2 regions of the Kitasatospora sp. NPDC001095 genome follow, and region 2 is predicted to be linked to the other one. Evidence: riboswitches for the same ligand, from Rfam matches in the RefSeq annotation. Region 2 holds a riboswitch; the other holds the start of a gene.
The links. A riboswitch is a leader RNA that binds a small molecule or an ion and turns the genes downstream of it on or off. The one in region 2 is predicted to bind thiamine pyrophosphate.
Positions count from the first base shown of each region.

Region 1 (15,552 bases), on a different contig from region 2:
TATCCGTACTCAGTCCGCCCCGGCCCGCCGGCCGCCGGAACCGGGAGGTGCGCCCACCGCGTCCCGGCTGCCGGTACGGTACGGCGGAGCCGGGCACGGACCGACCCCGCCGGACGACGAGACGACGAGGGGACGCGATGACGAGGAGGGGGACGAGATGACGGTCCTGCCGCTGATCTTCACCAGCGGACTGGCCAGCGGCGTCAACGCCTACGCGGTGGTGCTGCTGCTCGGCCTGCTGGGCAGGTTCGCCGACGCGGACTCGGTGCCGCGGGCGCTGGAGCGCACGGACGTGCTGGTCGTGGCCGGCGTGCTGTTCGCACTGGAGGCGGTGGCCGACAAGATCCCGTACCTGGACAGCGTCTGGGACGCCGTGCACACGGTGATCCGGCCGGTCGCCGGCGCCACCGTCGGCGTGCTGATCGCGAGCAACGACCCCGGCTCGCTGAGCGAGGTCGCGGCCGGCGCGATGGGCGGCACCTCGGCGCTGGTCAGCCACCTGGTGAAGGCCTCGCTGCGGATGGCCGTCAACACCTCCCCCGAGCCGGCCAGCAACATCGTGGTCAGCCTGGCGGAGGACCTCTCGGTGGCCGGCCTGATCACCCTGGCGATCTTCCACCCCTGGCTGGCCGCCACCGCGGCCGCCGTGGTCCTGGCCGTCGGGCTGCTGCTGGTCCGGCTGGCGGTCAGCAGGATCCGGGCCTTCCGGGCCCGCCGCCGCGAGCGCCGGGCCGCCCGGGCGGCGGGGGTCGCGTAAGGGCCGTCCTAGGATCTGGTGCCATGGCACGGATCGTCATCATCGGCGCAGGAATGAGCGGGCTCGCGGCGGCCTCACGGCTGGCGACCATCGGCCACCGGGTGACGGTCTGCGAGGCGGGCGGCACCCACGGGGGCATGGTCGGGCGGTACGAGCGCGAGGGCTTCGCCTTCGACACCGGGCCCGGGCTGCTCGCCCTCCCCGCGGTCTACCGCGACCTGGCGCTGAAGACCGGCAGGGAGCCGCTGGAGCAGCTGGTCGAGCTGGCCCCGGTCGACCCGGAGAGCCGGCACCTGTTCGCCGACGGCACCGTCGTCACCCTGCCGAACGCCTCCCGCGGCGGTGTCAGCCAGGCCCTGGACGCCGCCTTCGGCGCGGGCTCCGGCGCCCGCTGGAGCGCGGTGATGAACCACGGCCGGACGGTCTGGGAGGCCACCCGCCGCCCGCTGCTGGAGGAGCCGCTGCCGGCCGAGCGCGGCGTGCTGTCCGCGGCCGACCGGGCCCTGCTGGGCACCGACCCGTACCCCGTCCCGCCGCGCACCGGCCTGGCCCGGCTGCGCCGCGCGCAGCCGTGGTCCCTGGAGCACGTGGCCGCGCGCGAGCTCGGCGGCCACCCCGGCCTGACCGCCCTGCTGTTCGAGTCGGCCGTCCGGTACGGCTTCAACCCGGCCGAGGCGCCCGCCGGGGCCACCGTGCTGCCGTACATGGAGCAGTCCTTCGGCGTCTGGTACGTCCGGGGCGGCCTGCGGGCGCTCGCGGACGCGGTGTTCCGCCGCTGCGAGCTGCGCAAGGTCGAGTTCCGCTTCGACACCCCGGTCACCCGGGTGGTCGTCGAGGGCGGCCGGGCGCGCGGGGTCGAGACGGCGGGCGGCCGGATCGACGCGGACCTGGTGGTCTCCGCGATGGACACCGCCGCCCTCCACCGCCACGGCCTCTCCGAGTGGCCGGGGGTGCCGGCCGAGGACTGGGAGCCGCAGGAGGTGCCCGGCCGGTTCAGCGTGCTGCTCGCACTGCGCGGGCCCCGGCCGGAGGGCACGGCGCACCGCACGGTGGTGCACGCGGCCGATCCGGCTGCCGAGGCGAACGCCCTCACCCTCTCCGTCCCGCCGTGCGAGCGCCCCACCGTCCAGGTGCTGCGCCCGGACGACCCGGCGCTGCGGCCCGACGACGACCACGAGAGCGTGGTGCTGACCGCGACCGTCCCCGCCCAGGGCGAGTTCGACTGGACGGCGCCGGGCGTCGCCGACCGCTACGCCGACCACCTGCTCGCCCATGTGGACGCGGCCGGCCTGCGCCTGCGCGAGCGGGTGCTGTGGCGGGTCGTCCGCACCCCGGAGGACACCCGCAGGGAGACCGGAGCCCTCGGCGGCGCGGTCGCCCGCCCGGCCCTGGCCGGCTCCGGGGGCTCCTGGCTGAAGGCCGCCAACGAGTCCCCCGTCCCCGGGCTCTACCTGGTCGGCGGCAACGCCCACCCCGGCGGCGGCCTCGCCCGGGTCGGCATGTCGGCCTGCATCACCGCCGGGCTGATCGGCCCGGCCTAGGGCCGTCGGACCGGGGTCAGCCCTGGTGCCAGGTGTGCTGCTGCTGGTAGCCGTGGTTCTGGTCGTACGTCGGCTGCTGCGGGATGCCCTGGACGTTCGGGTCGGGCTGGGGCTGCCACTGCTGCTGGGGCTGGGCGTTCTGGTCCCAGGCCTGCTGGTGCTGCGGCTGCTGGTAGCCCGCGTACGGGTCCTGCTGCGGGTAACCGCCGTACGGGTCCTGCTGTTGCTGGGGGTAGCCGCCGTAGGACTGCTGGTCGTAGGACGACTGCTCGTACGGCTGCTGCTCGTAGCCGAAGGCGGGCTGCTGCTGGGTCTGCCACTGCTGCTGGTCGTAGCCGGCCTGGTAGGCGCCGGCGTACGGGTCCTGGGGCTGGTGCTGGACCTGCGGCTGCTGCTCGTAGTACGCGGAGGCGTAGACGCCGTCCTGGGCGAGTTCCTGCATCTCGAAGGCGGCGGTCTGCTCGACCTCCGGCACCTCGTCGGGCACCGGCAGGGGCTCCGGGGTCTCCTCGACGGCGCTGACCTCGCCGACCCGCTTCCGGGTGGCCGCGGCGGCCGCCACCGCGGCGGTGCCGCCGGTGAGGGCGCCGAGCAGCGGCACCTTGGCGAGCGGTCCGGGCAGGCTGCCGTCGGGCTTCCGCAGGGACCAGCCGGTCTGGTAGCCGCGCCTGACCGAGAGGGTGACGAAGGTCTGGCCGACCGCGAACAGCGCGGCGCCGGCGCCGATCACCACGACCGAGCCGAGGACCATCCCGACGGCCACGCCCAGGAAGCCGGCCAGGGCCAGGACCCGCCAGTGCACCGGGGCCCGGTTCTGCAGCAGCACCTCCGCGACCAGCCAGAGCGCCACCACCGCCAACGCGGCGTACAGCAGCAGGTATCCGATGCCCATCCGCCCGCTACCTCCAGTCGCGTGCCCGCGCGTGTGCGCCGCGCGTGTGCGGCGACTGTACCGGTTCAACGGCCGGGGTACCGCATCGCGTTCCCCGGGCCCCGGACACCGGCCGCACACGACCGGGCCCGCCACCCCCGGTACGGTGACGGGCTCGTGAACACCCGGCGTCAGCGCCGGTGCAGCCCCAGGTTCTGGTAGATCTCCAGCGTCGCCGTCGAGTGGTTCAGCGTGATGAAGTGCAGACCGGGCGCGCCCTCGGCGAGGAGGCGCTCGGCCATCGCCGTGGCGTGCTCCATGCCGACGGCCCGCAGGGCCTCCGGGTCGTCGATGGCCGCCCGCAGCCGGGCCTCCAGGTCGGCCGGGAAGGCCGAGCCGCTGAGCTGCGGGAAGCGCTCCAGCTGTTTGGCGTTGGTGACCGGCATGATCTCCGGGATGATCGGCGCCTCGCAGCCGGCGGCCGCCACCCGGTCGCGCAGCCGCAGGTAGTCGTCCACCTCGAAGAACATCTGGGTGATCGCGTAGTCGGCCCCGGAGCGGATCTTCGCGACGAAGTGCCGGATGTCCTCGTCCCAGTCGGTGGAGCGCGGGTGCATGTTCGGCGAGGCCGCGACGCCGACGCAGAAGTCGCCGATGCCCTTGATCAGCTCCACCAGCTCGTACGCGTAGGTGACGCCGTCGGGGTGCCTGACCCACTCGCCCATCGGGTCCCCGGGCGGGTCGCCCCGGACCGCGAGGACGTTGCGCACGCCCTGGTCGGCGTACTGGCCGATGATGTTGCGCAGCTCGGCGATCGAGTGGTCCACCGCGGTGAGGTGGGCGACCGGGGTCAGGGTGGTCTCGGTGGCGATCCGGCCGACCATGTTGACGGTGCGCTCGCGCGAGGAGCCGCCGGCGCCGTACGTCATGCAGACGAAGTTGGGGTCGAGGGGCTCGAGCCGGCGGATGGCGTCCCAGAGCTTCTGCTCGCCGACCTCGGTGCGCGGCGGCATGAACTCGAAGGAGAAGGAGCGCTTGCCGGCCGCCAGGAGTTCGCGCACGGTCAGTGCGCGATCCGTTCTCGTGGAAGCGATGCCGAGTGCCATGCTGGCAGGCTATCCGGCGGTCGGAGGGGCCGGACATCGGATTCCATCTATTGAGACAACTGATGGACGGCGCTCCGGTTCACCCCGGTAGGGCTCCGCGGCGCCTCCCGCGCGCCCCCGGCGGGGCCGCTCGCACGCCCGTTCCCGGCCGCCCCGCTACGCTTGCTGCACCCCCAGAGAACCAGCGGAGCCCCATCGTGACCTCGTCCAGCACCCGGCCGGCCAACCCCGGTTCGGCCATCAGTGCGGCCAGCAGTGCGGCCAATCCCATTGACGTGGAGGACGTCCGCACCCGCGTCAACGCGGCGCTCGCCGCGTTCATGGACGGCCAGTCCGTGCTGCTCGACAAGATCTCGCCCCGGCTGGCCCCCGCCGCCGACGCGCTGCGCGACTTCCTGCTGGACGGCGGGAAGCGGCTGCGCCCGGCGTTCTGCTACTGGGGCTGGCGCGGCGCCGGCGGCCCGGCCGGGGGCGCCACCGGCGAGGCGATCGCCAACGCGGCCGCCGCCCTGGAGCTGCTCCAGGCGAGCGCCCTGGTCCACGACGACCTGATGGACCGCAGCGACACCCGCCGCGGCCTGCCCTCGGTCCACCGCCGCTTCGAGGCGCTGCACCGCGACAACGGCTGGCGCGGTGACCGCGAGCAGTACGGCACCTCGGCCGCGGTGCTGCTCGGCGATCTGCTGCTGATCTGGTGCGACGAGCTCTTCCTGCGCTCCGGCCTGGAGCCCGCCGCCGTCCTGGCCGCCAAGCCGGTGTTCGACCTGATGCGCACCGAGGTCATGCTCGGCCAGTACCTGGACGTGCTGGAGCCGGTGGCCGGCGACTCGACCGACGAGGGCGCGCTGGACCGCGCGCAGACCGTGCTGCACTACAAGTCCGCGAAGTACACCATCGAGCGGCCGCTCCAGGTGGGAGCGCTGCTGGCCGGCGCCGGCCCCGAGCTGGTCGAGGCGTACGGGGCGTTCGGGCTGCCGCTGGGCGAGGCCTTCCAGCTGCGCGACGACCTGCTCGGCGTCTTCGGGGACCCCGCCGTCACCGGCAAGCCGGCCGGGGACGACCTGCGCGAGGGCAAGCGCACCCTGCTGGTCGCCCACGCGATGCGGGGCCTGTCGGCCGCCGACGCCCGACACCTGGACGAGCGGCTCGGCGCACCGGACCTGGCCGCCCCCGAGGTCGCCGAACTGCGCGCGCTGGTCGCCCGCAGCGGCGCGCCGGAGGTGGTGGAACGCCGGATCGAGGAGCTGATGCGGCAGTCGCTGGCCGCGCTGGAGGCGGCGCCGCTCGCCGACGGGCGGGCCCGTGCGGTGCTGCTGGCACTGGCCGAGGCCGCCACCGTCCGCAAGTACTGACGGACGGCGACGGCCTCGGGCGGGTTCTCTACCGGTTCGGGCCGGGGCCCCACGGATCCGGGGGGATCCGGCGGGTTCCGCGGACCCGGGCGGTCAGAGCGCGGCGCGCACCCGGCGGGACAGCTCGGCGGCGGCCGCCCCCGGGTCCGCCGCGGCGGTGATCGCCCGCACCACGACGATCCGGCGGGCGCCGGCGGCCAGCACCTCGTCCAGGTTGCCGAGGTCGATCCCGCCGATCGCGAACCACGGCCGGTCGGTGGCCTGCTTCGCCGCGTACGAGACCAGGCCGAGGCCCGGGGCCGGGCGGCCCGGCTTGGTCGGGGTCGGCCAGACCGGGCCGGTGCAGAAGTAGTCCACGCCGGGCTCGGCGATCGCCGCGTCCACCTCGGACTCGGCGTGGCAGGAGCGGCCGATCAGCACGTCCTCGCCGAGGATCGCCCGGGCGGCCGGTACCGGCAGGTCGTCCTGGCCGAGGTGCAGCACGTCCGGTCGGGCCGCGTGGGCGACGTCGGCGCGGTCGTTGACGGCCAGCAGCCTGCCGTGCCGTCGGCAGGCGTCGGCGAAGACCTCCAGGGCCGCCAGCTCCTGCCGGGCCTCCAGGCTCTTGTCGCGCAGCTGGACGACGTCCACCCCGCCCGCCAGCGCCGCGTCCAGGAACTCGGCGAGGTCGCCCTGCTCCCGACGGGCGTCGGTGCACAGGTACAGCCGGGCGTCGGCGAGGGCGGCGCGGGGGTCCGTCATCACAGCGCCATGGCCTGGGCGCGGCGCTTGACCTCCGTCGCCCGGTTCTCCCACAGCGCCTGCACCGGGGTGCCGGGCAGCGACTCGTCCTCGGAGAACATCCACTCGATGATCTCCTCGTCGGAGAAGCCGCTGTCCCGCAGCACGGTCAGCAGGCCGACCAGGTGCTTGACCGGGCCGGTCTCGTCGATGAAGGCCGCCGGGACCTGCAGGGACTTGTTGGGACCGCGGCGGACCGCGATCAGGTCACCCTTCTTGACCATGTTGCGGACCTCGGTGACCAGCACACCCCACCGCTCGGAGATGTCGGGCAGGTACAGCCACTCGGGGACCAGGGCGTCAGTCTTGGCATCGATCTCACTCACGGCACCAGACTGCCACCTCGACGGCCCGCCGCGCACCCGGCCCTACGCCACGGCCGCCTTCAGCGGCACCGCGGGGTCGGCCGCGCGGACCGGATCCAGCGCCGTGCCGCGCTCGATCAGCCTGCGCCCCTGGGTGAGGTCGCGCGGCCGGTCCACGGCCAGCAGCGCGCTCGGCACGCCGTCGCGCAGCCAGAGCACCGACCACTCGCCGTCCTGCGGACCGCCGCGCCAGAGCGGCACGTCGCCCTCGGCGTGCCGGCCGGCGTACTGGACCATCCGCCCGAACTGCTCGGACCAGAAGTACGGCACCGGGTCGTAGTCCGGCGCGTCCGCGCCCAGGACGGCGGCGGCCACCGCCTCACCGGACTGCAGGGCGTGGTCCCAGTGCTGGACGGCCAGCCGGGCGTCGGCCCGGGCCGACGGGTAGCTGACGCAGTCGCCCGCCGCGAAGACGCCGGGCACCGAGGTGCGCAGCCGCCCGTCCACGACGACGGCGCCGGTCGCGTCCAGCTCGACCCCGGTGCCGGCCAGCCAGCCGGTCGCGGGGCGGGCCCCGATGCCGACCACCACCTCGTCGGCGGGCAGGTGCGAGCCGTCCGCCAGCAGCACCGCGCCCGGCTCCACGGCGGCCACGCCGACGCCGCAGCGCAGCTCGATCCCGGCCGCGGCGTACCAGGCGGCCATCGCCGAGCCGATCTCCGTCGGCAGCGCGCCGGGCAGCGGCGCCGGACCGGCCTCGACCACCGTCACCTCGCAGCCGGCCGCGCGGGCCGCGGTGGACACCTCGGCGCCGATCCAGCCCGCGCCGACCAGCACCAGCCGCAGCCCGGGGCGCAGCAGCGCGCGCAGCGCCAGGGCGTCGTCCAGGGTGTGCAGCAGGTACGCCCGCTCGGCGCCGGGCAGGGCGCGCGGCACGGCGCCGGTGGCGATCACCAGCGAGCCGTACGGGAGGTCGCCGCCGTCGGTGTGCAGCACGCCGGGGGTGAGGCCGGTGGCGCGGCGGCCGGTGAGCAGCTCGATGTCGAGCTGCCCGTAGTCGATGTCCAGGGCGGTGGAGTCGGCCTTGCCGAGCAGCACGTCCTTGGAGAGCGGCGGCCGGTCGTACGGCGCGTGCGGCTCCTCGCCGACCAGCACGATCCGCCCCTGCCAACCGCCCTGCCGCAGCTTGAGGGCGCACTGCGCCCCGGCCAGCCCGGCTCCGACGACGACCACCTGATCCGTTCCGCTCAGCTCTGCCACGCCGGTCACTGTACTCAGCGGCCGACCGGCGGCCGCGGGGCCGGGGGTGGGCCGGGGGTGCGGGCGGTCCCTCCCCGGTTCGGGCCTCCGGCCGGGCGGGTCCCACCTCCCGCGCCGCTGTCCACCCCGCGTACGGGCCTTCGGCCGGGCCGACCCCCGGCGTTAAGGTGGGGGCACCACACGGGAGCCCGGCGGACCGGGCTGAGAGGCGGGCTGACACGGCCTGCGACCGTCCGAACCTGATCCGGGTCATACCGGCGAAGGGAGAAGAGCAGCTTTGTCACGCTTGCCATCGCCCGCCCACGCCGACGTGCTGGTGATCGGCGGGGGCGTCATCGGCCTCGCCATCGCCTGGCGCGCCGCCCAGCGCGGCCTGCGGAACGTGACCGTGGTCGACCCCTCCCCCGGCGGCGGCGCGGCCCGGGTCGCGGCCGGCATGCTCGCCCCGGTCACCGAGCTGCAGTACGGCGAGGAGCCGCTGTTGCGCCTCGGCATGGCCTCGAACGAGCGGTACGCGGACTTCGCCGCCGAGCTCACCGAGGCCGGCGGCGGCCGGGACACCGGCTACCGCCGCTGCGGCACGCTCGCCGTCGCGCTGGACTCCGACGACCGCGCGGAACTGCGCGAACTGCACGCCTTCCACCAGCGCCTCGGCCTGGACTCCGGCTGGCTGACCGGCCGGGAGGCCCGCAAGCTGGAGCCGATGCTCGCCCCCGGGGTGCGCGGCGGCCTGCACGTGGCCGAGGACCACCAGGTGGACGGCCGCCGGCTGCTGGACGCCCTGGTCTTCGCCTGCGAGGGCGCCGGGGTCCTGTTCCACCGGGCCGAAGCCGTCGAGCTGCTGGTCGGGAACGGCCGGGCGACCGGCGCCCGCCTGAGCACCGGGGAGACGGTGGGCGCCGAACAGGTCGTGCTCGCCGCCGGCCCGCACAGCCACCGGCTGCCCGGCCTGCCCGAGGGGGTGCTGCCCGCGATCCGCCCGGTGAAGGGGCAGGTGCTGCGGCTGCGCGTCCCTGACGCCTACCGTCCGTTCCTGTCCCGCAACGTCCGTGCCGTCGTCCGCGGCCGGCACGTGTACCTGGTGCCGCGCGAGAACGGCGAGCTGGTGGTCGGCGCGACCACCGAGGAGCAGGGCTACGACACCACCGTCACCGCCGGCGGGGTGTACGAACTCCTGCGCGACGCCCACGAGTTGGTCCCGGGCATCACCGAACTCCCGCTGCTGGAGACCTCGGCCGGGCTGCGCCCGGGATCACCGGACAACGCCCCGCTGCTGGGCCCGACCTCGCTGCCCGGGCTGGTCGCCGCCACCGGCCACCACCGCAACGGCGTGCTGCTCACCCCGGTGACCGCCGACCTGGTCTCCGAGTACCTGGCCACCGGCGAAGTCCCCGAGCTCGCAAGGCCGTTCACGCCCCTGCGCTTCTCCCCCGACCGCTCCACGACGAAGGCCTCCGCATGACCGAGACCACCCGGAACGGGACCCCGCAGAACGGGACCGCCCCGACCGAGATCACCCTGACCGTCAACGGCGAGCCCCGCCGGCTGTCCGCCGGGACCACCCTCGCCGAGGTGGTGGCCTCCGTCAGCGCCGCCAACACCGGCGTCGCCGCCGCGCTCAACGAGGCCGTGGTGCCGCGCGGTTCGTGGCCCGCGACGGCGCTGGACACCGGCGACCGGATCGAGATCCTCACCGCCGTCCAGGGAGGCTGAACCATGGCCGACGACCTTCTCACCATCGCCGGGACGTCCTTCTCCTCCCGGCTGATCATGGGCACCGGCGGCGCCCCCAGCCTGGAGGTCCTGGAGCGCGCGCTGCTCGCCTCCGGCACCGAGCTGACCACCGTCGCGATGCGCCGGGTCGACGCCGGCACCCAGGGCTCCGTACTGGACGTGCTGACCCGCAACGGCGTCCGGGTGCTGCCCAACACGGCCGGCTGCTTCACCGCCGGCGAGGCCGTGCTGACCGCGCGACTGGCCCGCGAGGCGCTCGGCACCGACTGGGTCAAGCTGGAGGTGATCGCCGACGAGCGCACCCTGCTGCCCGACCCGATCGAGCTGCTGGACGCCGCCGAGACGCTCGTCGACGACGGCTTCACCGTCCTGCCGTACACCAATGACGACCCGGTGCTGGCGCGCAAGCTGGAGGACGTCGGCTGCGCGGCCATCATGCCGCTGGGCTCGCCGATCGGCTCGGGCCTGGGCATCCGCAACCCGCACAACTTCCAGCTGATCGTGGAGGGCGCCGGCGTCCCGGTGATCCTGGACGCGGGCGCCGGCACCGCCTCCGACGTGGCACTGGCGATGGAGCTGGGCTGCGCCGCGGTGATGCTCGCCTCCGCGGTGACCAGGGCTCAGGACCCGGTGCTGATGGCCGAGGCGATGCGGCACGCCGCCGAGGCGGGCCGGCTCGCCCATCGGGCCGGCCGCATCCCGCGCCGCTTCCACGCCGAGGCCTCCTCCGCGATGGCCGGCCGGGCCGACCTGGACACCCGCGAGCGCCCCGCGTTCTGAGCGCCCGGCACGCCCACGGCACCGGCCCCCGCGGCGCGAAGCCGTGTCACAAGCAGGGCACAGCCGGGCCCGGAGGCGGTGTCCTCCGGGTCCGGCTCCGCCCGGCGGCACTAGACTCACCGGGTGGACATGGCACTGCACGACCCCCTGATCGGCAGCCTGCTCGACAACCGGTACCGGGTCGAGCAGCGCATCGCGACCGGCGGGATGTCCACCGTCTACCGGGGCACCGACACCCGCCTGGACCGGGTGGTCGCGCTCAAGGTGATGCACCCCTCGCTGGCCGGGGACGAGGGCTTCACCGCCCGCTTCATCCGCGAGGCCAAGGCGGTCGCCAAGCTCACCCACCCCAACGTGGTCAACGTCTTCGACCAGGGCGCGGACGGCGGCCACGTCTTCCTCGCCATGGAGTACGTGCCCGGCCGCACCCTGCGCGACCTGCTGCGCGACCGCGGCGCGCTGTCCGTCCGGGCCGCGCTGGACGTGCTGGAGCCGGTGCTGGCCGCACTCGGCGCTGCCCACAGGGCCGGGCTGGTCCACCGCGACGTCAAGCCCGAGAACGTGCTGATCACCGAGGGCGGCCTGGTCAAGGTCGCCGACTTCGGTCTGGTCCGGGTGCTCGGCACCGCCGACGGCGCGCCCACCTCGACCACCACTGCCACCGGCGGCACCGTCCTGGGCACCGTCTCCTACCTGGCTCCCGAGCAGATCCTCCCGGACACCCCCACCGACCAGCGGGTGGACGTCTACGCGGCCGGCATCCTGCTGTACGAGATGCTCACCGGCCACCGCCCACACACCGGCGACAACCCCGTCCAGGTCATGTACAAGCACCTGCACGAGGACGTCCCGGCCCCGTCGCTGGTCGCCCCCGCCGTGGGCCCCGAGCTGGACGCGATCGTGGCCGGCGCCTGCGCCCGGTCCGCCGACGCCCGTCCGTACGACGCGGTCGAGCTGCTCGCCGCCGTCCAGCGGGTCCGCCGCACCCTCACCCCGGCCGAGCTGGACGCCGAGCCGCCGGCCTCCACCCGGCCCAGCCCGCGCTACCCGACCAACGAGCCGACCTCGGTGATCCAGCCGCTGCCGCGGCCCGCCGACGAGCCGCCGACGGAGCGCACCAGCGTGCTGGACATGCCGCCGGAGCTGATGGACGAGTTGCTCGCCGAGCCGCGCCCGTACGACGAGCCGACCCCGGTGCACCGGCGCCGGCCGGGGCGGCCGCGCCGCCGTCTGCCCCGCGGGCCGCTGATCTGGACGGCCGCGGCGGTCGCCCTGGCACTGGCGATCGGCGGCGCCACCTACGGGATCTCCGAGGGGCTGTACGGTTCGGTGCCGGGCGTGCTCGGCAAGGACCGGGCCGAGGCGCAGCGGGTCCTGGACAGGGAGGGCCTGCACGGGAAGTTCGTCGAGGTGTTCAGCGAGTCCGTCCCGTCCGGGCAGGTGATCTCCACCGACCCCGGGGTGGGCGCGCGCACCCGCAAGAGCGACAGCGTCACCGTCACCCTGTCCAAGGGCCCCAAGCGGATCGCGGTGCCGGACCTCGCCGGGAGGAGCGCCGCCGACGCCGCCTCGACGCTGACCGGCGCCCAGCTGACCAGGGGCACCGTGACCGAGACCTACGACGACACGGTGCCCGAGGGCTCGGTGATCAGCAGCTCGCCGGCGGCCGGGCAGCTGCTGCAGGAGAACTCCGCGGTCTCGCTGGTGGTCAGCAAGGGCATGGTGCCGGTCCCGAACGTCACCGGGATGAGCAAGGACGAGGCGCAGAAGGCGCTCCAGGCGGCGGGCTTCACCATGCAGACCAGCGGCTGGGACGTGTTCGGCGCGGTCACGTCGTCCGGCCAGAGCCCGGCCGCGGGCGAGCGGCGCCCGCAGCGCAGCACGGTGACGGTCAAGTTCTCGCTGTTCTGAGTCCGAGAACCGGACGGGGTCAGCGCAGCGGCCCGTCGCCGGGCTCCTCCTGGTAGGAGTAGCGCTGCTCCCGCCAGGGGTCGGCGAGGTTGTGGTAGCCGCGCTCCTCCCAGAAGCCGCGCCGGTCGGCCCGCATGTACTCCACCGCGCGCACCCACTTGGGGCCCTTCCAGGCGTACAGCCGGGGCACCACCAGCCGGACCGGGAAGCCGTGTTCGGCGGTGAGCGCCTCGCCGTTGCGGTGGGTGGCGAGCAGGGTGTCCGGGTCCGCGAAGTCGGCCAGCCGCAGGTTGGCGCTGTAGCCATACTCGGCCCAGACCATGACGTGGGTGACGCCGGGAGCGGGCGGCACCAGGTCGAGCACGGCGGCGGCCGACACGCCCGTCCACTCGTTGCCGAGCACCGAGAACCTGGTCACGCAGTGCAGGTCCCCGACGACGGTGGTGCGCGGCAGGGCGTTGAAGGCGTCGAAGTCCCAGCTGTGCTTCTCCGCCGAGGCGGTGGCTCCGAACACCTGGAGGTCCCAGGTCAGCGGCTTGAAGCGGGGCACCGGCCCGTAGTGCAGGGCGGGCCAGCCGCGCTGCGCGCGCTGTCCCGGGGGGAGCCTCGGGTCAGACGGCGGAAGCGGTTCGTGTTTCGACTGACCCATGGATCCATGGTGACAGACGGCGGACAGGCCTCGGCGCACGCCCCTTCGCGCTGATTCGCGCCCCCGACCGTACGGACCGGCGGTCGCCCGCCCACCAGCACGTTTCGGCATGAATCGGATATTCCGACACATGTCCTAGTGAGTGTGAACTTACTGGAATTTCCTCCCAAAGCGGTGCCAGGATGCGCAGCACACCGGCAGCACGAGCGCAGGAGGCATCACCATGCAGGGCGATCCCGAGGTCATCGAGTTCCTCAACGAGCAGCTCACCGCCGAGCTGACCGCGATCAACCAGTACTTCCTGCACGCCAAGATGCAGGAGAACTTCGGCTGGACGAAGCTCGCCAAGTACACCCGGCACGAGTCCTTCGACGAGATGAAGCACGCCGAGACGCTCACCGACCGGATCCTGTTCCTGGAGGGGCTGCCCAACTACCAGCGACTGTTCCACGTCCGGATCGGCCAGACGGTCAAGGAGATGTTCGAGGCGGACCGCCAGGTCGAGGTCGAGGCGATCGACCGGCTCAAGCGCGGGATCGTGGTGATGCGGGCCAAGAACGACGTCACCTCGGCGAACATCTTCGAGGACATCCTGGCCGACGAGGAGCACCACATCGACTACCTCGACACCCAGCTGGAGCTGCTGGAGAAGCTCGGCGAGGCGCTCTACATCGCCCAGGTCATCGAGCAGCCGGAGTCCTGAGGCGCACGACCCCGGGCTCAGGCCGCCCGCAGCGGGACCACCGGGGCGATCCCCGGGGCCGGCGCCGGCACGGTCGGCCCCGCCGCCGGGACCTCCGGGTCCGCGAGGCCGAGCTTCGCGGCCAGCCTGGCGGTCGGGCAGGGGCGGGCGCCGTGCTCGCCGAGCAGCGCCTGGATGCGGCGCACGCAGGACCCGCAGTCGGTGCCGGCCCGGCAGTCCTTCGCGATCTGGCGCGGGGTGCCGGCACCACCGTCGATCGCCTTCTTCACCTGGTCCTCGGTGACCGCATGGCACATGCACACGTACATCGCGGTGTCTCCCGGGGGTGAAGCGGAGTGGATCTTGACTAAGGTCTGCCTTAGTTCACTGAGGCTTACCTTACCTGGAGAAACCGGTACGAAAAAGCCCCTCCGGGCTCGGGGACACCGATTCCGGAGGGGCCTTCGTCACATCGGACGGGCGCCGGGCCTACTGGCCGCGGTACATCTCCGCCACCAGGAACGCCAGGTCCAGCGACTGGCTGCGGTTGAGGCGCGGGTCGCAGGCCGTCTCGTAGCGCTGGTGCAGGTCGTCCACCATGACCTCGTCGCCGCCGCCGACGCACTCGGTGACGTCGTCGCCGGTCAGCTCCACGTGGATGCCGCCCGGGTGGGTGCCGAGCGCCCGGTGCACCTCGAAGAAGCCCTTGACCTCGTCCAGGACGTCGTCGAAGCGGCGGGTCTTGTGCCCGCTGGAGGCCTCGAAGGTGTTGCCGTGCATCGGGTCGCAGATCCACACCGGCTTGGCGCCGGAGGCGGTGACCTTCTCCACCAGGGTGGGCAGGTGGTCGCGGATCTTGCCCGCACCCATCCGGGTGATGAAGGTCAGGCGGCCGGGCTCGCGCTCCGGGTCCAGCTTCTCGATCAGGGCGAGCGCGTCGTCCACCGAGGTGGTCGGGCCGAGCTTGACGCCGATCGGGTTGCGGATCTTGGAGGCGAACTCGATGTGCGCGTGGTCCAGCTGCCGGGTGCGCTCGCCGATCCACACCATGTGGCCGGAGACGTCGTACAGCTCGCCGGTGCGCGAGTCCACGCGGGTCAGCGCGGTCTCGTAGTCGAGGACCAGCGCCTCGTGCGAGGAGAAGAACTCGACCGCCTTGAACTCCTCCGGCTCCACGCCACAGGCGCTCATGAACGCCAGGGCGTTGTCGATCTCCCGGGCGAGCTGCTCGTAGCGCTGGCCGGCCGGCGAGTTGCGGACGAAGTCCTGGTTCCAGGCGTGCACCTGGCGCAGGTCCGCGTAACCACCGGTGGTGAACGCGCGCACCAGGTTGAGCGTCGCGGCGGACGCGTTGTACATCCGCTTCAGGCGCTCCGGGTCCGGGATGCGGGACTCGGGGGTGAACTCGAAGCCGTTCACCGAGTCGCCGCGGTAGACCGGCAGGGTCACGCCGTCGCGGGTCTCGGTCGACTTGGAGCGCGGCTTGGAGTACTGGCCGGCGATGCGGCCGACCTTCACCACCGGCACCGAGGCCGCGTACGTCAGCACGGCGGCCATCTGCAGCAGGGTCTTCAGCTTGTTGCGGATGTGCTCCGCCGAGACACCGTCGAAGGCCTCGGCGCAGTCACCGCCCTGGAGGAGGAAGGCCTCCCCGCGCGCCACAGCTCCGAGCCGGGCGCGCAGCTGGTCGCACTCGCCGGCGAAGACGAGCGGCGGATACGAGGCGAGCTCGGCAAGGGTCTTGCGCAGAGCCTCTTGGTCCGGCCATTCAGGCTGCTGCGCCGCGGGCAGGGACTGCCAGGAGTGGGCAGTCCTCGGAGTGTC
Region 1 is NZ_JBSFKQ010000021.1:2,938-18,489, forward strand. It holds gene ACWDBB_RS19060 (DUF4126 domain-containing protein) at 158-757, shown strand; gene ACWDBB_RS19065 (phytoene desaturase family protein) at 781-2,298, shown strand; gene ACWDBB_RS19070 (hypothetical protein) at 2,315-3,190, opposite strand; gene metF (methylenetetrahydrofolate reductase [NAD(P)H]) at 3,361-4,275, opposite strand; gene ACWDBB_RS19080 (polyprenyl synthetase family protein) at 4,473-5,627, shown strand; gene thiE (thiamine phosphate synthase) at 5,721-6,368, opposite strand; gene ACWDBB_RS19090 (Rv2175c family DNA-binding protein) at 6,368-6,733, opposite strand; gene ACWDBB_RS19095 (NAD(P)/FAD-dependent oxidoreductase) at 6,776-7,981, opposite strand; TPP riboswitch at 8,143-8,255, shown strand; gene thiO (glycine oxidase ThiO) at 8,250-9,434, shown strand; gene thiS (sulfur carrier protein ThiS) at 9,431-9,685, shown strand; gene ACWDBB_RS19110 (thiazole synthase) at 9,689-10,486, shown strand; gene pknB (Stk1 family PASTA domain-containing Ser/Thr kinase) at 10,616-12,397, shown strand; gene ACWDBB_RS19120 (sulfite oxidase-like oxidoreductase) at 12,417-13,046, opposite strand; gene bfr (bacterioferritin) at 13,270-13,749, shown strand; gene ACWDBB_RS19130 ((2Fe-2S)-binding protein) at 13,767-14,057, opposite strand; gene ACWDBB_RS19135 (class II 3-deoxy-7-phosphoheptulonate synthase) at 14,218-15,552, opposite strand, start outside.
Region 1: another riboswitch for thiamine pyrophosphate. It lies ahead of thiO (glycine oxidase ThiO); the one in region 2 lies ahead of ACWDBB_RS06730 (purine-cytosine permease family protein).

Region 2 (15,552 bases):
CAGCGCGTCCAGCAGCTGCTCCTCGGGCACGGTCATCACCCAGCGCAGGTGGTTCTTGTCCGGGGTGCCGCACCAGTAGGCGGAGTCCACGCCGGCGAGCTTCTCGGTCGGGATGGCCGAGGCGTTGGCGCGCTCCAGGGAGGCGGCGACCTCGCCGGTGGCGGCCTCGGCGTCCTCCAGCCAGAACTCGAAGCCGGTGTGCACGGTGGGCGTGAACGCGGCGGTGGTGTCGAGCAGGTCCTGCAGGCGGCGCCCGCCCGGGACGGTCCGGCGGGCCGGCACCGGGCTGCCCGGCTCGGTGGCCAGGGCCAGCTCCAGGGCGTCCGCGAGATCGCGGCTGAGGTCGCCGGAGGCGGACTGGGTCTGCAGGCCGAGCAGGATCGAGCCGTCCTGGCGGCGCAGGGCCGGCCAGGCCAGCGGCAGCACGGTGGCGAGGGTCACCGACGGGACGTCACCGGTCGCGCCCTCGGCCACCCCGGCGGCCAGCGTCAGCGGCACCGTGGCGGCGGGCACCAGCTCGCGCAGCGCCACCCAGTCGGCCTCGCCGGGCAGGCCCTCGAACGGGCGGTGCACCAGCTCCTGGACCGCGTGCGAGGCCTCGCGGCCGTGGCACGCCTTGTACCGGCGGCCCGAGCCGCAGGGGCAGTCCTCGCGGGCCCCGACCACGGGGATCTCGCCCGTGACGGCGGTGGTGGACTGGCGCTGCGGCGCCTTCTTGGCGGCCTTCTTGCCCATGCTGCGGCTCTCCCGGGAACGGTGGTCCTGTGTCCCGGGAAGCCTAACGACACATTCCCCGAGCCCGGCTCATGCGCTACGGGCATCGCCTCCGGTGCGCCGGGCGTGCCGGGCCCGGGCGGGCAGCGCCGCCCAGACCGTGACCTCGCCCGGGGCGTCGCGCACGCCCCAGTCGCTCGCCAGCTGGTCGACGATGCTCAGGCCGCGGCCGCCGCGCGAGGTCAGCGAGGGACTCGCGGGCAGCGGCCGGGTGGCCGCCCCGCCGTCCGTGACCTCCAGGGTGAGCACCCCGTCGGCGTGCATCTGCCAGCGGACCAGCACCCCGCCGTCCGGCTCGTCCGAGCCCTCGGCGGACTCCCGGCCGCCCGGCGCGGCGTGCGGCCCGGACGGGACACCGACCAGGACCTGCCCGAGCACCTCGGCCCGGGAGCCGCGCCCCAGCGCCGGCAGCGGGCCGAGCGGACGGGCGTACCGACAGGCGTTGCTCAACAGCTCGGAAAGGATCAGAACAGCATCATCGATGACCGGTTCCGGTATCTGCCGGTCACCCAGATCTCGACGCAGTCGGCGCCGTGCGACCCCGACACTCGCTGGGCCGTGCGGCACTGCCATGGTCGATGAAGTCGGCACTTCACGCGCCACCATCAACGCCACCCCCGGACCTCCTTCAGCGTATGCCGAGGGAGAGATGCCCCTTGGTAATGCGTCGGAAACGAGCACCGGACGATCCCGCCCGCCCATTTCGAGCGCGGCGACCGACGGTCGACATCAGGTCATTCCGCGCTCACCCTCTGTCGCCCGGATGCGAGAATTCCGGCAATTTCGCGCAAGGAAGGTTTGACTGCTGACCAGAAGTGATCGGATCTGACGGTATGGCCCCGGCCGGTCCTCGGTGCGTCGGCGGATCACCAGGCGGTCACCGGCGCGATCACCGGGGCGGTCACCGGCGCGATCACCGGGGGACCGCCCGGCGATCGGCCGGCGATGATCCGGCCGTCAGTGGCCGAGCTGCGCCAGCACCTCCGCGGGCCGGTTGGTGATGATCGCGGACACCCCGAGCTCCAGGCAGAGCTCGACGTCGGCCGGCTCGTCCACCGTCCACACGTGCACCTCGTGCCCCAGCTCCCGCAGCCGGGTCACCAGCTGCGGGCGGGCCCGCACCAGTTCGATGCCCGGGCCGGCGATCCGCGCCCCGCCCGGTAGCGGCGAGCCCGCGCGCAGCCGGCCGAGCAGCGGCAGGGTCCGCTCGAACAGGAAGACCCGCCGGTACTGCGGCGCGGCGGCGACCACCCGGTCCAGCGCGACCGAGGAGAAGCTCATGATCCGGGCGGACGGGCGGCCGCCGTCCCGGGTCGCGCCGATCTTGAACCGCTCCAGCGTCCGCAGCAGCTCGGCCTCCACCCGGCCGCGGAAGCGCACCGGGTGCTTGGTCTCGATCGCCAGGTCCACCGGGCGGCCGCACTCCACCACCAGCTCCAGCAGCCGCTCCAGCCGCAGCACGCCGCGCAGCTCGGGGTCGGTGCTGGGGCGGCCGGTCTTCCAGGCGCCGAAGTCGTACGCCTCCAGCTCGGCGAGGGTCATGGCCGAGACGGTGCCCCGGCCGTTCGAGACCCGGCCGATCCGGCGGTCGTGCACGCAGACCAGCGCGCCGTCGGCGGTGACCCGGACGTCGCACTCCAGCGCGTCCGCGCCCTCGTCGAGCGCGCGCCGGTAGGCCGCGAGGGTGTGCTCGGGCAGGGCGTGGGAGGAACCGCGGTGGGCGATCACCTGGACGGTCGGCACGGTGCGCGCCGCCGTCGAGGACAGGTCTGGGCTGGTCACAGGCCCAACGATAGGTGGCGGAAGTGAAGCGCGGACAAAGACGGCCCCAACCGGTGGGGCCGTCTTCGCCGTGCTCAGGCGTGCTCAGTCGCGCTCAGTCGCGCTCGGGCGTGTTCTGCCGTGTTCCGCCGCGCCGGTTCGGTCAGGTCAGGTCCGGTCAGGGCCGGGCGGCGCGGCGGCCGATCGGGGTGAGCGCCCAGGTGACCAGGGCCGGCACCAGGAAGGCGAACAGCGAGGCCGAGGTCCACTCCCGCGGGGTGAAGTGCAGCGCCTCCTGGGCGGAGGTCCAGAAGTCCGTCCACCAGTCGGCCACCTTGGTCGGCGCGATGAACTGGTAGACGGCGAAGCCCAGCGCCCACGGCAGCAGCATCAGCCAGCGGGACGGCGCGTCGGCGGAGAGGTTCCAGCCGCGCCGGCCGGCGCCGAGGAAGTAGTCCACGACGAGCACCGCCAGCAGCGGCACGAACACCGAGCCGATCAGGCCGAGGAAGCCGTAGTAGGTGTCGGTGAACTCGTCGATCTGCAGCGCCAGCACGGTGATCAGCACGCCGATCGCGCCGGAGAGCACCCGGCGGTCCACCTTCGGCAGCAGGTTCTGCACCGACATCGCGGTCGAGTACACGTTGGCGAAGGACTGGTCCGTCTCGCGCAGCACCAGCACCAGCAGGAACAGCCAGCCGGCCCAGACCCCGAGGAAGGAGTCGAAGATCCGGTTCGGGTCGCCGCCCGACTGCAGCAGCGCCATCAGGCCGAGCACGTAGCACCAGACCTGGGCGATCGTGTAGCCGGAGAAGCTGCCCCAGAACGCCGAGCGCGGGGTGCGCGAGTGCCGGGTGTAGTCGGCGGCCAGCGGCACGAAGGAGACCGACACCGCGATCATCGCGTCGGTGGCGCCCAGGAAGCCGTGCCAGTTCCCCGCGCCCGGGTCCGGTACGCCCTGGCGGCCCAGCTGGACGGTGAAGTACACCATCGCCACCGCGACCGCCCCGGCCACGAAGCGGCGCAGCACCGCGATCGAGCCCAGCGGCCAGATGGTCAGCACGGTGGTCAGCGCGCCGGCGAGCAGGACGAACAGCCAGCGGTAGCCGGTGGTGTGGGCGACGGTCTGGGCGCCCGCCGAGATGGTCAGCAGCTCGAACACGCCCCAGCCGATGCACTGCACGATGTTCAGCACCGTCGGCAGGTACGACAGCCGGGTGCCGAACAGCCCGCGCAGGTTCGCCATCGCGGGGGCGCCGGTGCGGGCGCCGATCAGCGAGGCCAGGCCGAGCATCGCCGTGCCGACGACCGTACCGACGGTGATCGCGGTCACCGCGGCGGCCAGCGACAGCTCGCTGCCGGGGGCGCCGAGCACGGTGGCGGCCGTGGAGAAGCCGATCAGGCTGACGCCCAGGTTCATCCAGAGCGCGAAGTGGTCCCGGAAGCGCAGCGTGCGCGGCGGCTCGGTGTCGAGCACCAGGGGCGCCTCGACGTGATCGGCCCGCTGGGGGCGGTCCAGGACGGCCGTGGGCGTGGACCCGGAGAAACCCTTGGACTCGGGCGCACCCGAAGAAGAGGATGGCGAAGCAGGCGGCATGGCCGATACTCCCTACGCCGGCATTACCCGGACAGGTTCCGGCGGTCAGCGCCCCCTCGAACGTCCGTCACTCGCGTGGCGTACGGTCGACATGCGCACTCTCAGCCTGGTGGGTCCAAGCTCCCGCGTGTCAGTTGTGAGCGACAGGCTAACCGGCGCGGGGGCCGACACCCAAGGCCGAGGGCGTACGGTCCGCATCGCGGGACGCCCGGCGGGGGGAGGGGAGCCTCGGCCGTCGGTGCCGGCGTCGGTGCCGGCTAAGGATTCTTATGAGTTCTTCAGAGGGGTCCTTACGGCAATCGAATCGGCAGTGCGAAAAACTATGGTCCTTGGTTCTGCCAGCTATGGAGGTCGTCCGTGAGCACCGAGCGCGAGGTTGGGCCCGCCGGGCCGCAGGGGGAGCAGCCCGCCGGCCAGGGGGCGGCCGAGACCGCTCCCGAAGGCCCCGCTCAGGGCGGGCACCAGCCGACCATGGCCTTCCGGCGGGTGCCGGGGCCGGAGGCGGGTGCCGCCGATACCGCTGCCGTCGAGGCGGCGCCGCCCGTGGACGCCGTTCCGGCCGAGGGCGTCCCGGCCGAGGGGGTCCCGGCCGAGGGTGGGCACAAGCCCACCGTCGCCTTCACCAAGGTGCCGGCGCCGGAGTCCCCCGCCGCGCCCGTCGCGGAGGAGCCGGCCGTCGACCCGGCCACCGGCTACATCGACGCGCCGCCGCCGGTCCTGCCGCCCGCCCCGCCGTCCCCGGTCGCCGCCGCGCCCGCCGCCCCGGCCCTGCCGCCGGCCGGCAACCCGTACGCCACCCCGACCCACGGCGTCCCCGCCGCCGGCGCGCACGAGGGCTTCGGCGCCGCTCCGGCCGCCGCCCCCGCCGCGCACGGCCACCACCCCTTCGGGGCCGGCCAGCCGCTCGGCGGCTGGGGCCCCACCCACGACTCCACCTCCGGCGGCGCCGGCTACCCCGGAGGCCCGGCCGGCCCGCTCGGCTACCCTGCGGACTACCCCGGTGGTCCCGGCGGCCACGGCGGCCCGCGCAAGAAGCGCGGCGGCCTGGTCGCCCTGATCGCGGCCGTCGCGGTGGTCGCCGGCCTGGCCGGCGGCGCGCTCGGCGTGTCCGTCGCCGACCACGTCGACAGCAGCAACGCCGCGAACGACCACCGCAGCACCACCGTCCAGGCCAGCGACACCCAGAAGAACGAGCCCGCCCCCGGCTCGATCGCCGCCATCGCGCAGAAGGCGCTGCCCAGCGTCGTCACCATCAAGGCGCAGGGCAACGGCGAGTCGGGCACCGGCACCGGCTTCGTCTTCGACACCGAGGGCCACATCCTCACCAACAACCACGTGGTCGCGCCGACCCTCAGCGGCGGCAAACTGACCGTCAAGTTCGCCGACGGCACCTCCTACAGCGCCTCGGTGCTGGGCCACGCCGAGGGCTACGACGTCGCCGTGGTCAAGATCGACAACCCGCCCAAGAGCAAGCTGGCCCCGCTGCCGCTGGCCGACTCCGACAAGGTCAACGTCGGCGACGCCACTGTCGCGATCGGCGCGCCGTACGGCCTGGAGTCCACCGTCACCAGCGGCATCATCAGCGCCAAGGACCGCCCGGTGGCCTCCGGCGACGACACCGGCTCGCAGGCCTCGTACATGAACGCCCTCCAGACCGACGCCTCGATCAACCCCGGCAACTCCGGCGGCCCGCTGCTGGACTCCGGCGGCGCGGTGATCGGCATCAACTCGGCGATCCAGTCCAACGCCTCCGCCAACGGCCGGGCCGGCAGCATCGGCCTGGGCTTCGCCATCCCGATCAACCAGGCCAAGTGGGTCGCGGACACCCTGATCAAGACCGGCAAGCCGGTCTACGCCAAGCTCGACGTGCTGCGCAACGACGACTACAAGGGCGACGGCGCGCAGATCCAGACCAAGGACATCCAGGGCCAGCCCGCCGTCACCCCCGGCGGCGCGGCCGACAAGGCCGGCCTCAAGCCGGGCGACGTCATCACCAAGCTCGGCGGCGTCCCGATCGACAACGGCCCCGCCCTGGTCAGCCGGATCTGGACGCACAAGCCCGGCGAGACCGTCGACGTCGAGTACACCCGCAACGGCCAGACCCTCAACACCAAGGTCACCCTCGGCCAGCGCGAGGGCGACCAGTAACCCACGGCCCGCGCGGAAACGTGTGCACCGAACCCCTCCGGACCCGTTAGGCTGACCTCCGCCTGGAGAGCTGCCCGAGCGGCCTAAGGGAACAGTCTTGAAAACTGTCGTGCGGTGACCCCGTACCGTGGGTTCGAATCCCACGCTCTCCGCCAATAGGAGAACCACCTGCTCAGGGCGGGTGCCGACATCGTTCGGCACCCGCCCTTCGCGTTCCCCGGGGGGTGGTGGGCGAACGGGGTTGACCCTGACACGGTGGCAGGGGATGGAGTGGTCGCACCATGTTGAACATCGGAGACTTCGCCAGCCACGGCCGGGTGTCGGTACGGATGCTGCGCCACTACGACGCGATCGGACTGCTGCGGCCCGCCCGGGTGGACCCGGTCAGCGGGTACCGCTTCTACGAGGCGTCCCAACTCGCCCGGCTCAACCGGGTGATCGCGCTCAAGGAGCTCGGCTTCACGCTGCAGCAGGTACGGGCCGTCCTGGACGAGCGGGTGGACCCGGCCGAACTGCGCGGGATGCTGCGGTTGCGGCGGGCCCAGCTCGCCGAGGCGATCGCGGCCGACGAGCTGCGGCTGGCCCGGGTGGAGGCGAGGCTCCGGACGATCGAGAGCGAGGGGACCATGTCCGCACACGAGGTCGTGGTGAAGTCGGTGCCGTCCGTCCGGGTGGCCCAACTGAGCGGTGTGGCGGCGAGTTACGAGCCGGAGGACATCGGGCCGGTGATCGGGCCGCTGTTCGGCGAGCTGTGCGGGCGGCTGGCCGAGGCCGGGATCGAGGCGACCGGTCCTTCCGTCGCCCGCTACCAGGACGCACCGGAAGGCAACGGCGCGGTGCTGGTCCTGGTGGGCATCCCGGTCGGTTCGTCGGTGCGGCCGGGCACGCACGACTTCGAGGTGCTCGACCTGCCGCCGATCGAGGAGGCGGCGACCATCGTGCACCGCGGCTCGATGGACGAGGTGCTGGGCAGCAGCCAGGAACTCGCCCGCTTCATCGAGCAGAACGGCTACCGCTCGGCCGGCTACGCCCGGGAGCTGTACCTGGAGTGCCCGGAGGACCAGGCGGGGTGGGTCACCGAGCTCCAGGAGCCGGTGGTCCGCCGGTAGTTCGTCGGTCGTGCGCTGGTGGCGGTGCCCGCGTGCTTGCCCTCGACCTGGTCGAGGGGCCTAGCGTCGCCCGGCATGACCACCACCACCGGCGCACCGGCCCCGGTCGCGCTGCCCCGCCCGTACCTGTTCTGGCTGGCCGGGGTCCAGGCCGGACTGCTGGGCGACGCCGCGCTGTACTTCGCCCTCGGCTGGGCCGCCTCCGCGCACGGCGGCGGCGCGGCCGGGCTGGTCCTGACCGCGATCACGGTGCCGCGCACCGCGCTGGTCCTGCTGGGCGGCGCGGTCGCCGACCGGTTCGGCGCCCGCCGGGTGATGCTCGTCGGGGACACGGTGATGCTGGTCGCGACGGGCGCGCTGGCGCTGGTGGCGGCCGACCGGGGCACGCCGCTGTGGCTGCTGGTCGCGGCGGCGGCCGTGATCGGGACGGTCGACGCCTTCCACCTCCCGGCGAGCGGCTCGATGCCGCGCCGCCTGGTGCCCGCCGACCGGCTGCCCCGGGCGCTCGCCCTGCGGCAGGCCGGCGGGCAGAGCGCCGTCCTGCTCGGGGCACCGCTGGGCGGCCTGCTGGTCGCGGCCGGCGGGCTGTCCGGTGCGGCGCTGGTGGACGCGGCGAGCTTCGGGGTCGTGCTGCTGGTCCTGCTGCGGGTGCGCCCCGGGGAGGAGGGGCCGTCCGGCCCGCGGGAGGGACTGCTGCGCGAGGCGGCGTCCGGAGTCCGGCTCGCCCTGGCCGATCCGCTGCTGCGGGCCGTGCTGCTGCTCACCGGCGCGGCGGCCGGGGCGCTGCTGCCGGTGGTGTCGCTGCTCGGCCCGCTGCTCGCCCGTGCCCACGGCTGGGCGGCCGGGACGGCTGGACTGGTGAGCGCCGGGCAGGCGGCCGGGGTGCTCGCGGTGGCCGCCCTGGTCGCTCGGCGGGGCGGGCTGCCCCGGGCCGGTGTGGGGGCGGCGGCCGGGCTCTGTACGGCCTCGATGGGGACCGCGCTGCTGGCGCTGGCCGGGGAACCGGCGGTGGCGGTGGCCGGCGGTGCGGTGGCGGGCCTCGGCTCGGGGCTCTTCGCCTGCCACCTCGGACCGCTGGTGCTGACCGGCGCGCCGCACAGCCACCTCTCGCGGGTCCAGGCGCTGCTGACGCTCGTGCAGAGCCTGGCCCTGGTGCTCGCGAACGCCCTGCTGGGGCCGCTCGCGGACGCGGCGGGCGCCACCCTGCCCACCCTGCTCTGTGCCCTCGCCACCGCCACCGCGGGCCTCACCGCCCTGGCCACCCCGGCCCTCCGCCGGGCCTGAGCCACCCGACCGCCCGCCCGCAGTCCGGCGCCCTTCCACCTCCCCGCTCGCTGTCCGGCTCCCTTCCGTCTCGCCGCTCGTCCCCCCGCCCGTCTCAGGGCCCACTTGCCCGGCCCCCGCCGTCCGGGCAGAGTGCGGAGGTGGAGGCGGCCGGACGGCGAGTGGAGGCGGCGATGAGTGATCTGACGGACCGACTGGCGCAGGCCCTCCCGGACGGGGCCGTCGTGGTGGACCCGGACGTGACCGCCGCCTACCGCCACGACATGGCGGGCTTCTGCGCGGCCGGGCAGCCCGCGGTGGTGGTGTTCCCGGAGACGGTCGAGCAGGTGCAGCACGTCATGCGCACCGCGACCGAGCTGCGCGTCCCCGTGGTGCCCCAGGGCGCCCGGACCGGGCTGTCGGGGGCGGCGAACGCGGTGGACGGCTGCGTCGTGCTGTCGCTGGTGAAGCTGAACCGGATCCTGGAGATCGACCCGGTGAACCGGATCGCGGTGGTCGAGCCCGGCGTGGTGAACGCCGAACTATCCGGGGCCGTCGAGGAGTTGGGCCTCTCGTATCCGCCGGACCCGTCCAGCTGGGAGTCCTGCACGATCGGCGGCAACATCGGTACCGGTGCGGGCGGGCTCTGCTGCGTGAAGTACGGCGTCACCAGCGAGTACGTGCTCGGGCTGGACGTGGTGCTGGCGGACGGGCGGCTGCTGTCCACCGGTCGCCGGACCGCGAAGGGCGTGGCCGGGTACGACCTGACCAGGCTGTTCGTCGGTTCGGAGGGGACGCTCGGGGTGGTGGTCCGGGCGGTGCTGGCGCTGCGGCCGGCGCCGGCTCCCCAGCTGGCGCTGGCGGCGGAGTTCCCGAGCGCGCAGACGGCCGGGGCGGCGGTCTGCGAGGTGATGGCGCGCGGTCTGACCCCGTCGCTGATGGAGCTGATGGACGCGGTCTCGGTGCGGGCCGTCAACGAGTTGGGGCGGATGGGCCTGCCGGAGTCCACCCAGGCGCTGCTGCTGGTGGCCTTCGACGGGCCGGACCGGGTGGCGGAGCTGGCCCGGGTCGCGCGGCTGTGCCGGGAGGCCGGGGCGACCGAGGTGGTGCCGGCCGAGGACCGGGCGGAGTCCGACCTGCTGCTGGCCGCCCGGCGGATGGCGCTGCCCGCGCTGGACCGGCTGGGCACCACGATGATCGACGACGTGGCCGTGCCGCGCTCCCGGCTGGCGGAGCTGCTGGACGGCGTCGCGGTGATCGCCGAGCGGCACGGACTGACCATCGGCGTGGTCAGTCACGCCGGGGACGGCAACACCCACCCGATCGTCATCTTCGACGCCTCGGACGAGGATCAGGCGGCCCGCGCCCAGCGCTCCTTCGACGAGATCATGGCACTCGGGCTGGAGCTGGGCGGCACGATCACGGGGGAGCACGGGGTGGGGCTGCTGAAGCGGGACTGGCTGGCGCGTGAGCTGGGCCCGGTGGCGCTGGACCTGCAGCGGCAGCTGAAGTCGGTCTTCGATCCGCTGGGAATCCTGAACCCCGGCAAGATGATCTGATTTCCATCGATACATCTCATCTGGGCGAGCCCTCTGCGCCCACCTTCCCGCTGCCGAAGTGCGACTTTCCGACGGTCTGCGAATTGTCGGAAAAGTCGACACGGGAGGGTGACCGAACTTTTCAGGGGCGCGCTCATGGTTCGCATGCGCCGGGGTGGTGCGCTCGGCGGGCCGCGTGACGGCCTTGCGCCGCCCTCCCGGGCGTCTCGGTCGACGGCCGTCCGGGCGAAGTTCCCAGCTCGGGCGGGGTGTGTCGCCGCCTGGACCGCTTTCCGGGCCGTTATGCGCGGTCGCACTGATATCACGCGAACGGGCGAAATCTTCCCCATGAGCTAGCGCTTTGTCGATTTGTTGCGGAAGTCTGTCTTCCGGCGCCGCAGTTCGCAGGTGTTCGTCTCGCTGACGAACCTTGCACACCTTGATCGACCACTGCCCGATGAACGGATTCCCGGAGGCACCCATGGCACGCGTCCACACCCGTCGAAAAACCGGGCTGCTCCTGGCCGGGCCACTCGCGGCCGGCCTGCTGCCGGCCGGTGCCGGTGCCTCGAACCAGGACGACACCGTCGCCGTGAAGGACAACGCGGGCACCGTGCAGGGCGGTCAGGGCAACCAGGACGTCACCGTCGTCGTCGCCCCGACCTTCAACTGACCGACCGCACGGCCGAGTGACGGCACCGGGCACCACGGAAGGCGGGGGCGCCTGACGTGGGCGTACGCGGGTGAGCTGAGCAGCCGCGAACGGGCCAGGACCGGATCGGAACGGCCGGAACGGACACCGAGAGCCAGCGCTTCACTGACACCGAGGAGCCGACGCTTCACACCAGAGGGAACAGCGCATTCGACCGGCCCGCGGAAAGGGTCACCGCGAAACCGGTCTCGTGGGCGGTGCCGCCATCGGCACCGCCCACGAGCGTGTCCGGCGCCGGTGCGTCCGCCCCCGGATCCCCCCGCCCGGGCACCCGTGAAGGGCCCCGGAACACCCCGCTGACCGGCCCAGATCCATTCATCGAGGGCCCGCGCCCGGAGCCGTCGGTCTACGGCGGTACGGTTGCGCTCCGACAGCGCACCCACGTGCCCGGCCCGGAAGGCCCGGCCCGGCCGGGGTGGCGACCGCGGCAATCGGAAGGAAGGGCGCGCGATGGCGGCGGAGGAGGAGGGCCTGACCGGCCCGGACGGGGCCAGGCCCGCGGCGGAGCCCGGGGCGGACCCCGCGGAGGCGCGCCCGGAGCCGTCGGCCGAGCCGGTCCACGAGCACCGGTCCGCCCCCAGGTCCGTCCCCGAACTGCTGCTCGGCCGCCCGCCGATGGCCCGCCCGCTGCCGTCCTTCGACCACGAGGCCGCCCCCGCCGAGCCGGGCCCGCTGTTCGTGGACTGGCTCGAAACCGCGCTGCACGCCGGTGTGCTGGACCCGCAGGCCTTCACCCTCTCGACCGTCGACGCCGACGGCATGCCGGACGCCCGGGTGCTGGTGCTGCGCGACGTCGACGCGGCCGGCACCGGCTGGAACTTCTCCGCGGACGCCGACAGCGTCAAGGGCCGCCAGCTCGCCGCCCACCCGGCCGCCGCGCTGACCGTCTACTGGCCGCAGCTGGGCCGCCAGGTCCGGGTGCGCGGCACCGTCGAGCGGGCCGCCGACCTGGTCGCCGCCGCCGAGTTCGCCACCCGCTCGCCCGCTGCCCGGGTCGTCTCGCTGGTCGGGCGGCAGAGCGAGCCGCTGGGCTCTCTCGACGAGTACGACGAGGCGGTGGCGGTCGCCCGTCGCCGACTGGAGGCGCACCCGGACGCGGTGGCGCCCGGCCACGCGGTCTACACCCTGTGGGCGCAAGAGGTGGAGTTCTGGCAGGGCGACAGCCAGCGCCGCCACGTCCGGCTGCGCTACACCCGCATCGGCCCGGTCAGCTCCGCGGAGTGGTCGCGCACCCTGCTCTGGCCGTAGTCCGCGCACGGCCCTGCGCGGACTACGGCCTCCGCAGGCACCCGCGGGGCTACCGCCGCCCGGTCAGCGTCGCGCCCACGCTGGCCGCGACCACGCAGCCGATCCCGGCCAGCTGCGGCGCGCCCAGCAGCTGGCCCAGCACCACCAGCCCGACCAGTGCGCTGACCGCCGGCTCCAGGCTGACCAGCACGCTGAACACCCGCTGCGGCATCCGTCGCAGCGCGGTCATCTCCAGCGCGTACGGGATCACCGGCAGCAGCAGCGACACCCCGGCCACGGCGGCGAGCAGCGCCGGAGCCGAGGCCCCGGGGGCCGTCAGCCCGTGCCAGGCCTGGCCGAGCCCGAACGGCGCCAGCGTGAGCGCGCCGACCGTCATCGACACCGCGAGGCCCTGGAACCCCTGGAAGGTCGCGCCGACCTTGTCGGTGAACAGGATGTACAGGGAGTAGCAGGCGGCCGCCCCGAAGGCGTACAGCAGGCCGACCGGGTCGAGCGACCCGCCGCCGTCACCCTCGCCGAGCAGGGTCAGCAGCACCACGCCCGCGGCCGCGAGCAGCGCCCAGAGCAGGTGGCTGGCGCGCCGGGCGAAGACCAGGGCGACCGCGAGCGGGCCGAGGAACTCGATGGTCGCGGCGGTGCCCATCGGCAGCCGGTCGATGGCCCCGGCGAACAGGAAGGTCATCCCGGCCGAGGCCATGCCGAGCAGCGCGGCCGCGGCGAGGTCGCGCGGGCGCTTGTCGCGCAGCTTCGGCCGGGTCACGGCGAGCAGGATGACGGCGGCGAAGCCGAGCCGCAGGAAGGTCGTGCCGCTGACCCCGAGCGGGCCGAACAGCGGCTTGGACAGCGCGATGCCGGTCTGCACCAGGAACATCGCGGCCAGACAGAGAAGCGGCGCCGGGATCCGCTCCGGGCGCCGCAGGACCTTGCCGAACCGGCCGGGGGATCGGCCGGTGTGGGTTCCGGGTGGCGCCGCGGGTCCGGACGCCCCACCTCGTCGCCAGCTTCCCCGCTCGCCGGCAGGCTCGCCCTTGGGGGCGGGCGGCATGGCAAGGGCCTCGGCGACGGCGGCGGCCGACGACGAGGCGGTGTGGGTTTCGCTGGTATGGGAGGTGGGCATGCTTGTGAGTTTGCCGTAAGGAGTGATGAACGGGCAAGCTCGTTACAAAAATCGGGACGGATCCGGACGGGTGCGTCCGAAAGGGTGGACTCCCGAGGGTGCCGCGGCGTGGTTGCCGCAGCCGTCCGACGGACCGTCAGTAACAAGGCGGGGTGCGCCATCTCCGCCCCGCCGCCCTCCTCGCCGCCGCCCTCGTGCTCCTGCTGGCCACCGACGGGACGGGCGTGAACGCCGAAGCCGCCGCCCGGACCGCCGCCGCTCCCCGCGGCCGGGCCGTCACACTGGCCGACCGGTCCGGCCCGCCCCGGATCCGCGACACCTGGAGCGGCCCCGCCTTCGACGCCTGCACCGCACCACCGCTCGACACCCTGAAGGCCTGGCGCGACGCCTCCCCCTACGGGGCGCTCGGCATCTACACCAGCGGCTCCCAGCGCGGCTGCACCCAGCCCCGGCTCACCGCCGAGTGGGTGCGCCAGGCGCGGACGATGGGCTGGCGGTTCCTGCCGGTGCACGTCGGGCTGCAGGCGCCGTGCGCAGACCCGGGCCACAAGCCCAAGCGGATCGACCCGGTGAACGCCGTCGAGCAGGGCCAGGAGGAGGCGGGCGAGGCCGTTCTGGCGCTGCGCGCGCTCGGGCTCGCCCCGGGCAGCCCGGTCTACCTGGACATCGAGGCCTACCCGCCGCGCGACCCGGTCTGCGGCCAGGCGGTGGTCGACTTCACCCTCGGCTGGACCGCCGGCCTGCACGCCGCCGGCTACGGATCCGGCTTCTACTCCAGCCTCGACTCCGGCATCGCGGACCTCGCCGCCGCCGCCCGGGCCGGCAGCTCCCCGCTGCCCGACGCGCTCTGGTACGCCCGGTGGGACGGCAAGGCCGACACCGACGGCTCCGGCGGCATCGCCCCCGACCTCTGGAGCTCCCACCAGCGCGTCCACCAGTACAACGGCAACGTCGAGGAGACCTTCGGCGGCGCCACCCTCACCGTCGACCGCAACCACGTGGACGGCCCGACCGCCCTCTGAGACCCGCGGATAGGGTGGCCCCCGATCGAGCACGGGGGGAACGGCATGACGAACGGCCAGGGGTACGGCGGCACCGGCGGACACGGCGCGCCGCCGCCGCAGTACCCGTACGGGCAGGCGTCGTACCGGCAGAACCCGTACGTGCAGAGCCCGTCCCCGCAGAACCCGCCCCCGCAGAACCCGTACGCGCAGCCGGTGCCGCCGTCGCAGCCGTACCCGCCCCAGCAGCCGCACGGGTCCGCCCCGCCGAGGCCCGCGAGCGGGCTTCCCGGCGGCTTCCCCGGCCCCGCGCCGCGCCGCGGCCGCGCGGCGGTGCTGACCCAGTTCCTCCTCCAGTGGATCTACGCACCGCTCTGGATCCTCGGCCTGGTGCTCCTCTTCGTCCTCCTGATCTTCGCCGACAACGTCGGCGGCGGGGCCGGCCCCAGCTCCGACGGCTGGCTGAAGGTCAACCGCAGCTTCCTCCCGCCGCGCCGGCTGCGGGCCGAGCTCACCGGCCGCCCGGAGGACTGGGAGCGCTACGTCGCCCCGATCCTGGCGCGCCGGATCGCCGCCGCAGAGGCGGCGTACGCGGCCGGCGACGGCGAGGTGCAGGCGGACCTCGGCCGGGTCGTGCGGGTCGGGCTCGCGCTGCGGCTCTACCGCGGCCTCGGCGCGGCCGGCGTGGTGCGGCTCGCCGAGCGGCACGGCTGGCACGGCGTGACGGCCGGGACCGACGCCGGGCACGTCCGGCTCGCCCGCCACTTCCCCGCCCCGGCCGTCCCGAACGCCCCCACCCCGCAGGACCCGCCCGCCGCCCCCGGCACCCCGTGGGGCCCGCAGCCGGTCCGCTTCGCGCCGCTGCTGCCGTTCGTCCTCCTGCTCCAGATCGTCTACGTCCCGGTGTACGGCCTGCTCACCTGCTGGGTGAGCCGCCCCGAGCCCGACTACTGGGACCGCTGGGGCGCCCGCTGGACCGTCGGCCCGCGCGCCTTCCGCGCCGAGTTCACCAACAGCCCCGCCGCCTGGGACCGCCACATCCGCCGCATCCTCGACCGCGACACCAAGCGCATCAGCACCGCCGCCCGCACCCCCGACGGCCCCCGAGTGGACCGCGTCCACCTCAAGCGCGCCACCTACCGCGGCGCCGGCGCCCACCGGGCCCTGTGCCTCGCCGCCGAACAGGGCTGGACCCTCGACCCCGCCTACGCCCCCGACCCCGCCAACTCCCTCCGCCTCACCCGCCCCACCCTCCCCTGACCCACCCGAGAGGGGCCGGGGCGG
Region 2 is NZ_JBSFKQ010000004.1:279,263-294,814, reverse strand. It holds gene ACWDBB_RS06745 (DUF5926 family protein) at 1-735, opposite strand, end outside; gene ACWDBB_RS06740 (ATP-binding protein) at 805-1,380, opposite strand; gene ACWDBB_RS06735 (glycerophosphodiester phosphodiesterase) at 1,732-2,556, opposite strand; gene ACWDBB_RS06730 (purine-cytosine permease family protein) at 2,714-4,132, opposite strand; TPP riboswitch at 4,125-4,269, opposite strand; gene ACWDBB_RS06725 (trypsin-like peptidase domain-containing protein) at 4,490-6,280, shown strand; tRNA gene ACWDBB_RS06720 (tRNA-Ser) at 6,345-6,435, shown strand; gene ACWDBB_RS06715 (MerR family transcriptional regulator) at 6,562-7,389, shown strand; gene ACWDBB_RS06710 (MFS transporter) at 7,465-8,673, shown strand; gene ACWDBB_RS06705 (FAD-binding oxidoreductase) at 8,847-10,211, shown strand; gene ACWDBB_RS06700 (hypothetical protein) at 10,672-10,863, shown strand; gene ACWDBB_RS06695 (pyridoxine/pyridoxamine 5'-phosphate oxidase) at 11,353-12,150, shown strand; gene ACWDBB_RS06690 (EamA family transporter) at 12,200-13,267, opposite strand; gene ACWDBB_RS06685 (DUF1906 domain-containing protein) at 13,420-14,289, shown strand; gene ACWDBB_RS06680 (hypothetical protein) at 14,335-15,528, shown strand.